DNA from 3 places in the Methylobacterium sp. Gmos3 genome. Region 2 is predicted to be linked to each of the others. Evidence: predicted binding sites of a transcription regulator. Region 2 holds the regulator's gene; each other region holds the start of a gene.
What was found. The regulator PhoB, encoded in region 2, activates phosphate uptake and scavenging genes when phosphate is short. The targets are predictions, from matches to a motif close to TGTCATNNANCTGTCAT.
Positions count from the first base shown of each region.

Region 1: a site for PhoB is predicted at 1,439-1,455, ahead of ACS5Q7_RS01540 (YdcH family protein). Genes of this name have one in related genera too.
Region 3: a site for PhoB is predicted at 1,581-1,597, ahead of ACS5Q7_RS13830 (Orn/Lys/Arg family decarboxylase). Genes of this name have one in related genera too.

Region 1 covers NZ_JBWJYL010000001.1:301,422-304,689, reverse strand. The annotation lists gene ACS5Q7_RS01545 (propionyl-CoA synthetase) at 1-1,082, opposite strand, end outside; gene ACS5Q7_RS01540 (YdcH family protein) at 1,246-1,425, opposite strand; gene ACS5Q7_RS01535 (YdcH family protein) at 1,598-1,816, shown strand; gene purE (5-(carboxyamino)imidazole ribonucleotide mutase) at 1,895-2,389, shown strand; gene ACS5Q7_RS01525 (5-(carboxyamino)imidazole ribonucleotide synthase) at 2,386-3,268, shown strand, end outside.
Region 2 covers NZ_JBWJYL010000005.1:62,469-65,736, forward strand. The annotation lists gene pstB (phosphate ABC transporter ATP-binding protein PstB) at 1-650, shown strand, start outside; gene phoU (phosphate signaling complex protein PhoU) at 682-1,395, shown strand; gene phoB (phosphate regulon transcriptional regulator PhoB) at 1,506-2,201, shown strand; gene ACS5Q7_RS11570 (protein-disulfide reductase DsbD family protein) at 2,206-3,268, opposite strand, start outside.
Region 3 covers NZ_JBWJYL010000006.1:144,464-147,731, forward strand. The annotation lists gene ACS5Q7_RS13830 (Orn/Lys/Arg family decarboxylase) at 1-1,530, opposite strand, end outside; gene ACS5Q7_RS13835 (glucosamine inositolphosphorylceramide transferase family protein) at 1,632-3,188, opposite strand.

The DNA.
Region 1 (3,268 bases), on a different contig from region 2:
TCGTGCCGGCCGACGAGTTCGCCCTGCGGGTCCTCCTTCTTGATGGCGCGCAAAGCCGTCGGCGCCGTGAACAGGCACACGACCTTGTGCTCTTCCAGCACCCGCCAGAACGCGCCGGCATCCGGCGTGCCCACCGGCTTGCCCTCGTAGAGCACCGTGGTGCAGCCGTGCAGGAGCGGCGCGTAGACGATGTAGCAATGGCCGACGACCCAGCCGATGTCCGAGGCGCAGAAATAGGTCTCGCCGGGGGCGACGCCGTAGAGGTTCGGCATCGACCACGCGAGCGCCACGAGGTAGCCGCCGGTGTCGCGCACCACGCCCTTCGGCTTGCCCGTCGTGCCCGAGGTGTAGAGGACGTAGAGCGGGTCCGTGGCCGCCATGCTCACGCAACCGGCATGCTTCCCCGCCGCCCGCGCGGCCTCCATCGTCTCGGCCCAGTCGTGGTCGCGGGCGGGGTCGAGGTCGGCCCGGCATTGCGGGCGCTGGAAGATCAAGCAGGCCGAGGGCTTGTGCGCGGAGGCCGCGATGGCCGCGTCGAGGAGCGGCTTGTAGGCGACGACCCGGTTCGGCTCGATGCCGCAGGAGGCGGCGAGCACCACCGTCGGCTGCGCGTCCTCGATGCGCTTGGCGAGCTCGTTGGCCGCGAAGCCGCCGAACACCACCGAATGCACCGCGCCGAGCCGGGCGCAGGCGAGCATCCCGACCATCGCCTCGGGCACCATCGGCATGTAGATCACCACCCGGTCGCCCTTGCCGACGCCGAGGTCGGCGAGCACGGCGGCGAGCGTCGCCACCTCGTCGCGCAATGCGCCGTAGGTGATCGTCCGCTTGGTGCCGGTGACGGGCGAATCGTGGATGATCGCGACTTGGTCGCGGCGCTCGGATTCCGCGTGCCGGTCGACGGCATTGTAGCAGGCGTTGAGCCGGCCATCCGGGAACCAGCGCCCGTAGGGGCCCTGGGCTCCGTCGAAGGCCCGTTCCGGCATCCGGTCCCAGGCGATGGCGCGGGCGGCGTCCAGCCAGAACGATTCGGGGTCGCGCGCGGCGGCGGCGTGGGTTTCGGCGTAGCGGCTCGCGGGCATGGCGTGTCCTCGGGGTCGTGCGACGGTCTTCCGCCGTCTCGCGCCGAGCTTACCAGATCGCCGGCCGCACCGTCATCGGTGGGCCGCCCGGACCTTCGGGCATCAAAAAGCCGCGCCGTCCTGTGGGGAGCGGCGCGGCCTGCCTTGGCCTATCTGAGGTGGGTCAGTGCAAGGTGCCGTTGGCTTGGAGCCTGTTCATCTCATCCTTGAGGTGAAGTTTTCGGCGCTTGAGTTCCGCTATCTGCTGGTCGCTTGCCGAGGGCCTGTGGATGGCCTCCTGAATCTCGCGCTCGAGGGCTTCGTGCTTGCGGGCGAGTTGGCTCAGATGCGTCTGCAGCGACATGAGGCGAATCTCCTGTCATTGTTCTGACACGGGCAGACTGACACAGGTTCGCGGGCCTGTCGAAGCGTTTTCGCTGGGCAACCTTTCGCAAGGGTTGCTCCGGCGCTTGCCCACCGCCGAGGCGTGACGCATGCTTCTGACCTTCGAAGGGGTTTCGGTTTTCCAGGGTGCGATGGCGGCTGAGTCGGGTGAGAACGGGCAGTCCGATCTCGAAGCGGAACTGGTCCGGCTGCGCGAGGAGCATCGCGACCTCGACGGCGCCATCGAGGCGCTGGAGCAGAACGTGGCGGGCGATCAGTTGCAGATCCAGCGGCTGAAGAAGCGCAAGCTGACCCTGCGGGACCGGATCTCCCATATCGAGGACGTGCTGACGCCGGACATCATCGCCTGAGAGCGGTGGGTCGGCAGCCGTCCCGCCTTGCGGACCGCCGCCTACGCGGTTAAGCGCCCTCTTTTGCTGGGACCACGCATGTCGGCGCCACCCGTCGCGATCATCATGGGCAGCCAGTCGGACTGGGCGACCATGTGCCATGCCGCGCAGACCCTGGATGCGCTGGCGATCCCCTACGATGCCCGCATCGTTTCCGCTCACCGCACGCCGGACCGGCTCGTCGCCTTCGCCAAGGGCGCGCGCGCGGCCGGGTTCAAGGTGGTGATCGCGGGGGCCGGCGGCGCGGCGCACCTGCCGGGTATGGCCGCTGCGATGACCAGCCTGCCGGTCTTCGGCGTCCCCGTCGAATCGAAGGCCCTCTCGGGGCAGGACAGCCTGCTCTCCATCGTGCAGATGCCGGCGGGTGTGCCGGTGGGCACCCTGGCCATCGGCCGGGCCGGGGCGGTGAACGCCGCGCTGCTCGCCGCCGCCGTGCTGGCGCTCTCGGACGAGGCGCTGGCGGACCGCCTCGACGCGTGGCGCGCGGCGCAGAGCGCATCCGTGGCCGAACGGCCGGAGACTCAAGGACAGTGACGCAGAACGCGATTGCCCCCGGCGCGGTGCTCGGGATCGTCGGCGGCGGCCAGCTCGGCCGCATGATCGCCCTCGCGGCGGCGAACCATGGGCTGAAGGTCCATGTCTACGCCCCCGATGCCGACAGCCCGGCCTTCGACGTGGCCGCCCGCACCACCTGCGCCGCCTATGACGACGAGGCGGCGCTCGCGGCCTTCGCGGCGTCGGTGGATGTCGTGACCTACGAGTTCGAAAACATCCCCCGCGCCACCGCCGAGGTGCTGGCCCGCCACGCTCCGCTCCACCCGAACGCCGAGGCCCTGGCGACGACGCAGGACCGGCTCTCGGAGAAGGAATTCATCAATCGCCTCGGCATCCCCACGGCGCCGTTCCGCCCGGTGGACACGCCGGACGACCTCGCCCGCGCCCTGGAGACGATCGGCCTGCCGGCGGTGCTGAAGACCCGCCGCTTCGGCTACGACGGCAAGGGCCAGCGCATCATCCGCGAGCCCGGCGAGGGCGACCGCAACGCGATCTTCGCCGAGTTCGGCGGCGCGCCGCTGATCCTCGAAGGCTTCGTGCCCTTCGAGCGCGAGGTCTCGGTGGTGGCCGCGCGCGGCGCCGACGGGAGCTTCGCCGCTTTCGACCTCTGCGAGAACGAGCACCGCAACCACATCCTGGCCTTCACGCGGGTGCCGGCCGAGGGCGTCTCCCCCGAGACGGCGCAGGAGGCCTACCGCATCGCCCGCGCCATCGCCGACGCCCTCGACTATGTCGGGGTGCTGGCGGTGGAGATGTTCCTGGTGCGCGAGGGCGGCGAGCGGCTCGTGGTCAACGAGATCGCGCCGCGCGTCCACAATTCCGGGCACTGGACCATCGAGGGCGCGCTGTCCTCGCAGT
Region 2 (3,268 bases):
TCGGCCCCTCGGGCTGCGGGAAGTCGACCCTGCTGCGCTGCTTCAACCGCATCTACAGCCTCTACCCGGAGCAGCGCGCCGAGGGTGAGATCCTCCTCGACGGCAGCAACGTCCTCGATTCCAGCGTCGACCTGAACGAGCTGCGCTCGCGCATCGGCATGGTGTTCCAGAAGCCGACGCCCTTCCCGATGTCGATCTACGACAACGTCGCCTTCGGCCTGCGCCTCTACGAGAAGCTGCCCAATGCCGACCTCGACGTCCGTGTCGAGGAATCGCTGCGCAAGTCCGCCCTGTGGGACGAGGTGAAGGACAAGCTCAAGCAGCCCGGCACCGGCCTCTCCGGCGGCCAGCAGCAGCGCCTCTGCATCGCCCGCACCGTGGCGCAGAAGCCGGAGGTGATCCTGTTCGACGAGCCGACCTCGGCCCTCGACCCGATCTCCACGGGCCGCATCGAGGAGTTGATGGAGCAGCTGCGCGACGAGTTCACCATCGTGATCGTCACGCACAACATGCAGCAGGCCGCCCGCATCTCGCAGTACACGGCGTTCATGTATCTCGGCGAGCTGGTCGAATTCGGCCAGACCGACAAGATCTTCATGAACCCGAACGAGCGTAAGACGCAGGACTACATCACCGGCCGCTTCGGCTGAGCCACCGACCACCAACCGCAGAGGTCTCGCCATGCCCGGCCACATCGTCACGTCCTACGACACGGACCTGGAAGACCTGCGCCGCTCGATCTCGGAGATGGGCGGTGTCGCGGAGAAGATGACCGGCGAGGCGACCCTCGCGCTGGCCCGCCAGGACGAGAACCTCGCCCAGACCGTCATCCTCGCCGACAAGCGCCTCGATACGCTCCAGCGCGAGATCGAGGAGAAGGCCGTCCTGCTCATCGCCCGGCGCCAGCCGCTGGCGGTCGACCTGCGCGAGACCATCTCCGCGATCCGCGTCTCGGGCGATCTGGAGCGCATCGGCGACCTTGCCAAGAACGTCGCCAAGCGCGTCACGGCCATCGCCGACCAGGCGCCCGCGCAGAAGATCGTGCTCGGCGTGCGCCACATGAGCGACCTCGCGGAGGGGCAGCTCAAGGACGTACTCGACGCCTATGCCAGCCGCGACACCAAGGCGGCGCATGACGTGTGGGAGCGCGACGGCGAGATCGACGCCCTCTACAATTCGCTGTTCCGCGAACTCCTGACCTACATGATGGAAGATCCGCGCAACATCTCGTTCTGCACGCATCTGCTGTTCTGCGCGAAGAACGTCGAGCGGATCGGCGACCACACCACCAACATCGCCGAGACGATCCATTACCTCGCCACCGGCGAGATCTTCATGGGCGACCGGCCGAAAAACGACGCCTCGAACTACGCGACCGTCACCCCCGGCGCGTGAACCAACGCCGTCACCGCCCCGGCGGCGGTGACGGTTCGAGCGTAGCAGCGTTGCCCGACCCCTCGGTCGCCTCCGGCCGGGGGGATCGGGCGTGGAATGGACCATCGAGCATGCGTGTCCTGATCGTCGAGGACGAAGAGGCGCTCACCACCCTCCTGCGGTACAACCTTGAGGCGGAAGGCTTCAGCGTCGATGCCGCCGCGCGCGGCGACGACGCCGAACTGCTCCTCGCCGAGCGCACGCCGGACCTCGTCCTTCTGGATTGGATGCTGCCGGGCCTGTCCGGCATCGAACTGTGCCGCCGCATCCGCGCCCGCCGCGAGACCGAGCGCCTGCCGGTCATCATGCTGACCGCCCGGGGCGAGGAGGGGGACCGCGTGCGCGGCCTCGGCACAGGGGCGGACGATTACATCGTCAAGCCGTTCTCCGTGCCCGAACTCCTCGCCCGCGTCAGGGCGCTGCTGCGCCGGGCCAAGCCCGCCCATGTAGCCGACCGGCTGGCGGCGGGGGACATCGAGCTCGACCGCACCGGCCACCGGGTCCGGCGCGGGGGCCACGAATTGCATCTCGGGCCGACCGAGTTCCGCCTGCTGGAATTCCTGATGCTCAGCCCCGGCCGGGTCTTCTCCCGCGAGCAATTGCTCGACGGGGTCTGGGGGCACGACGTCTACATCGACGAGCGCACCGTGGACGTGCATGTCGGCCGCCTGCGCAAGGCGCTGAACGGCCCGCGCCAGACCGACCCCATCCGCACCGTGCGCGGCTCCGGCTACGCCTTCGACGAGACCTTCTCGCTGGAGCCGTAGGGCGTCAGCGCGCCTCGGCCGTGCGGTCGGGGATCGCGGCCAGCGCCTCGAGCACCGTGCCCTCGGTGAGGATCTGCGGCAGGATCGTGGGATCGCCACCGCCCGCGTAGAGCAGGTAGAGCGGCACGCCGCTGCGGCCGTGCCGTTCCAGCAGGCGGGTGATCTCGGGGTTCTGGTTGGTCCAGTCGCCCTTCAGGTAGGTCACGCCCTTCGCCCGCATCGCCGCCTGCACCGACGGCCGCGACAGCGAGGTGGTCTCGTTGACGGCGCAGGTGATGCACCACGCCGCCGTCAGGTTCACGAAGACCGGCCGGCGCGCGTCCCGCAGGGTGTCGAGCCGGGCTTGGCTATAGGGCTCGGTGCCCTCGGCGGCGGCCTGCGCCGCCGGCACCGCCCGCTGCTGGGAGAGCCCGAAGCCGAGCGTCACCACGGCGATGATCGCGAGGCCGGCGAGGCCCTGGAAGATCCGCTCCCCGAGGGCCGTCGTGCCCCGGCTGCGCTCCCAGGCCCAGGCGGCGAAGCCCACCAGCACCACGCCGATCAGGGCCGCGAACAGCCCCCGCGCATCGACCTGCTGCGCCAGCACCCAGATCAGCCACGCCGCCGTCGCGTAGACCGGGAAGGCCAGGGCCTGCTTCAGCGTCTCCATCCACGCGCCCGGGCGCGGCAGCACCCGCACGGCGCCGGGCCACAGGGTGAGGGCCAGGAAGGGCAGGGAGAGGCCGAGCCCCAGGGCGGCGAACACGGCGAGCGCCACGGCCGGCCCCTGCGTCAGGGCGAAACCCACCGCCGCGCCCATGAACGGCGCCGTGCAGGGGGTGGCGACAAGGGTCGCGAGCACGCCGGTGAAGAACGAGCCCGGCAGCCCCGCCCGCCGCGCCAGCCCGTCGCCGAGGCCGGTGAAGCGTCCGCCGAGGCTGAACACCCCCGACAGGCTCAAGCCCACCGCGACGAGGAGATAGGCGAGCCCCGCCACGACCGGCGGCGATTGCAACTGGAAGCCCCAGCCGAGGCTCGCCCCGCCGCCCTTCAGGGCGATCAGCAGGCCGGCGAGGGCGAGGAAGCTC
Region 3 (3,268 bases), on a different contig from region 2:
CCAGGTCTGCTCGCCGTCCGGGCCGTTCACCCGGTCGGGCACGAAGGGGTCGAAGAACCAGCGGCGGGCGGGGTCGGCCTCGTTCTCCTCGAACTCGCGGCGGATGGCGCGGACCTTCTTGCGCCACTCGATGCCGAGCCGGATCGTGTCGTCCCACAGGATCATGCCCGAGCGGCCCTTCATCATCTGCGCGCCGACGTCGAGCGAGGCGAACAGGGGATAGAAGGGCGAGGTCGAGGCGTGGACGAGGAAGCTCTCGTTGAGCCGCTTGTGCTCCACCCGGCGGGTCTGGCCGCGGATGTGGCTGTCCTTGGTGTGGATCTGCGAGGCCTGGCTGAAGCTCGCGAGCTGCTTGTGGGTCGATTGCGTGGCGACGATCCCCGGCGATGTCTCGTCGAGGCCGGTCAGCCCCATGGCGTAGCGGCCCTGGAACAGCGGGTGGAACTTCATGAAGCCGGCCCAGGCCTCATCGAACAGGATGTAATCGCAGAGATGGCCGATCTTCTGCACGATCATCCGCGCGTCGTAGATCGTGCCGTCGTAGGTGCATTGCTCGATCACCGCGACGCGGAACGGCCGCTCTCGGCGCCACGCCTCCCGGTCGGTCACGAGGGGGTTTTTTCTGATTTTTTCCCGGATCCGTCCTTCGTCCAGCGCCTCATGGCAGATCGGGCCGATCAGGCCGAAGGCGTTGCGGTCGGTCTCCAGGAAGATCGGGATGCCGCCGCCGAGGAACAGGGCGCCGTGGTGGGCGGCCTTGTGGTTGTTGCGGTCGAACAGGACGAGGTCGTCCTCGGCCACCAGAGACGAGAGCACGATCTTGTTGGAGGCGGAGGTGCCGTTGAGGACGAAGTAGGTCTTCTCCGCCCCGAAGATCGCGGCGGCCTCCTTCTGCGCCCTGAGGGCCGGACCCTCGTGGGTCAGCAGGTCGCCGAGGTCGAGGACCGAGTTGTCGAGGTCGTCGCGAAAGATCGCCTCGCCCAGATGCTCCACGAAGATGCGGCCGATGGGCGAGCGGTTGTAGAAGATGCCGCCGTTATGGCCGGGGCAGGTCCAGAGCTGGTTGCCCTTCTCGGCGTAATCGACCAGCGCGCCGAAGAAGGGGGTCTTCAGCGTCTCGGCATATTGCGTCACCCGGCTGACGAGGCCGCGGGCGATGAATTCCGGCGTCTCTTCCGCGAGGAAGATGTAGCCGTCGATGAAGTCGAGCAGTTCGACGGGGATGTCTTCGAGGCGCTTGCGGCGGACCATGATGACGATGGGCATTTCCAGCCCGCGCCGGCGCATCATGTCGATGAGGGCGGCGGCCTTGCCGTCGAGCCCGCGCTTGCCCCAATCGACCACGAGGCAGCCCACCGCCGCGTCGGTCTGCACGGCGATGGCCGCGTCCTCGACGCGCCGCGCGCGCACCACCTCGAAGCCCCGCTGCTCGACCGCCGACACGATCTGGTTGACGCGCGCGCCCTCGAGATCGTCCGGGTCGAAGGCCGGGGTGCACATCAGAACGGTAAAGCGGCGGTGGAAATCCATGCCGGGGCCCCTTTGGCGGAGAGTTCGCCCCGTGCCTTGTCGGACGCTCTGTGACCGTTCGATGACGAAGCCGGAAGAAGACGTCCGCTCAAGCGCGGCGTTCAGCCTCTGGGACGCCGCATCGGCGGGCGGCGGGAGCCGTCGATGAACTCCAGCCCCCCTGCCGCGCTGTACATGTGCAGGCGCGAGCCCGGCCAATCGGGGCCGGCGGCGAGCCGCGCCTCGACGCGCTGGGCAAAGTCCTCCTGATCGAGCCGCAGGATCCGCGCGAGGCCGAGCGCTGCGCCGTAGCCGCCCCGGCAATCCTGCACCGGGCGGATGAGCGCCCCGTCGCGCGAGACGATGGGTCCGGCGGGCCGCGCCGAGGCGACGTCGATTAGGACGGGGTTGCGGGGATGGGCGGTCCACGGCCCCCGGAAATCCGCCGCGTGCCAGAGATGCAGGGAATCGGAGAACGAGCCGCCCCCCACCCGCACCGTGGCGAAGAGCCACCAGCGCCCGTCATGGCGCAGGAGCGTCGCGTCGCTCGCCACGACGCCCTCGACCAGCACCGCCTCGTGCACCCAGCCGCCGGGAAATTGCGTCGCCCGGTACAGGTCGATCGTGGCCGACCGGCTCGATTCGGGAATCATCCAGACCTCGCCCCCCGCCTCGAACACGAAGGGGTAGGACAGGTGCGTGTCGCGCTCGAGCACCGGTTCCGGCCGCCCGACAGGCCCGCGCGGCCCGAAGCGCACCGCCGAGATCACGCCCTTGGCGCGGCTGTAGTCGAACTCCTCCACGAACAGCGTCACCGCCCCGTTGCGGGCGACGGCCACCGGATCGGCATAGAAGCGGCGCCCGTCGTCGGGCAGGTCGGTCCAGCCGCCGGGCGGGTGGCGGCGCAGGTCGATCAGGTCCGGCCCCTGCGTCCGGCGCCAGCCGACCCGCCAGCGCTCGCCGTGGAAGCACAGGCCGTAGAGCCGCCGGGCGATCCGCCGGCCGAGGTTTTCCGCCGCCCGGCGCCGGGCGGTCCAGCCGTCGATGTCGAAGCCCCCCGCCGGGACGAGGGGCGCCAGCACCCCCTCCGGCAGCTCGCGCGAGGCGCCGCCCGAGAGCGCCGCCTCGATGAGCGTGATGGTGCGGGCGAGGTAATCCTCGAAGGCGACGAGCATCACCGTCTGCGATTCCGCGCCGAGCCGCCCGGCGGCCACCGCCGCGCCGTCGCCGTCGCGCAGGGCCGCCACGGGCACGCGGCCCGCGAACAGCGAGGCGAGCATCCCCGCCTCGCCCGGTACGCCGTCGACGTCGAGGCGCCACACCGCCCCGTCTTCGCCCGAAGGCCGTTCGCACAGGTCGATGACGAGGTCGGGCGCGGTCGCCTCCGCCGCCTCGTAGGGCGCGAGCGCCACGGGCGCGGCGGGGGTGGCGAGGCCGGGCCGGGGCAGGCCGTGGATCGTCGCCTCCAGCCGGAACAGCAATTCGGCGTTGGCGGGCAACGCGGACGCGCCGCCCTCGACCGCCTCGATGCTGAGCCGGCAATCATCCCGCTGGGTCAGGCGTTCGAGGAGCCGTAGGTGCCAGCCGCGCAGGGCGGTGCGGTCGAGCCGCACGCAGACGCGCCGGACCGGCCGGGACGGGATCGCGGGACGCAGGCCTGCTTCCAGCGCGTGCGGCATCACGGCCCTCATCGGAAGCCATCGCGGCGAGATACATGATCCCCCCGCCTCTTCCGCGCGTTCCGGGGAAACTCCGGACG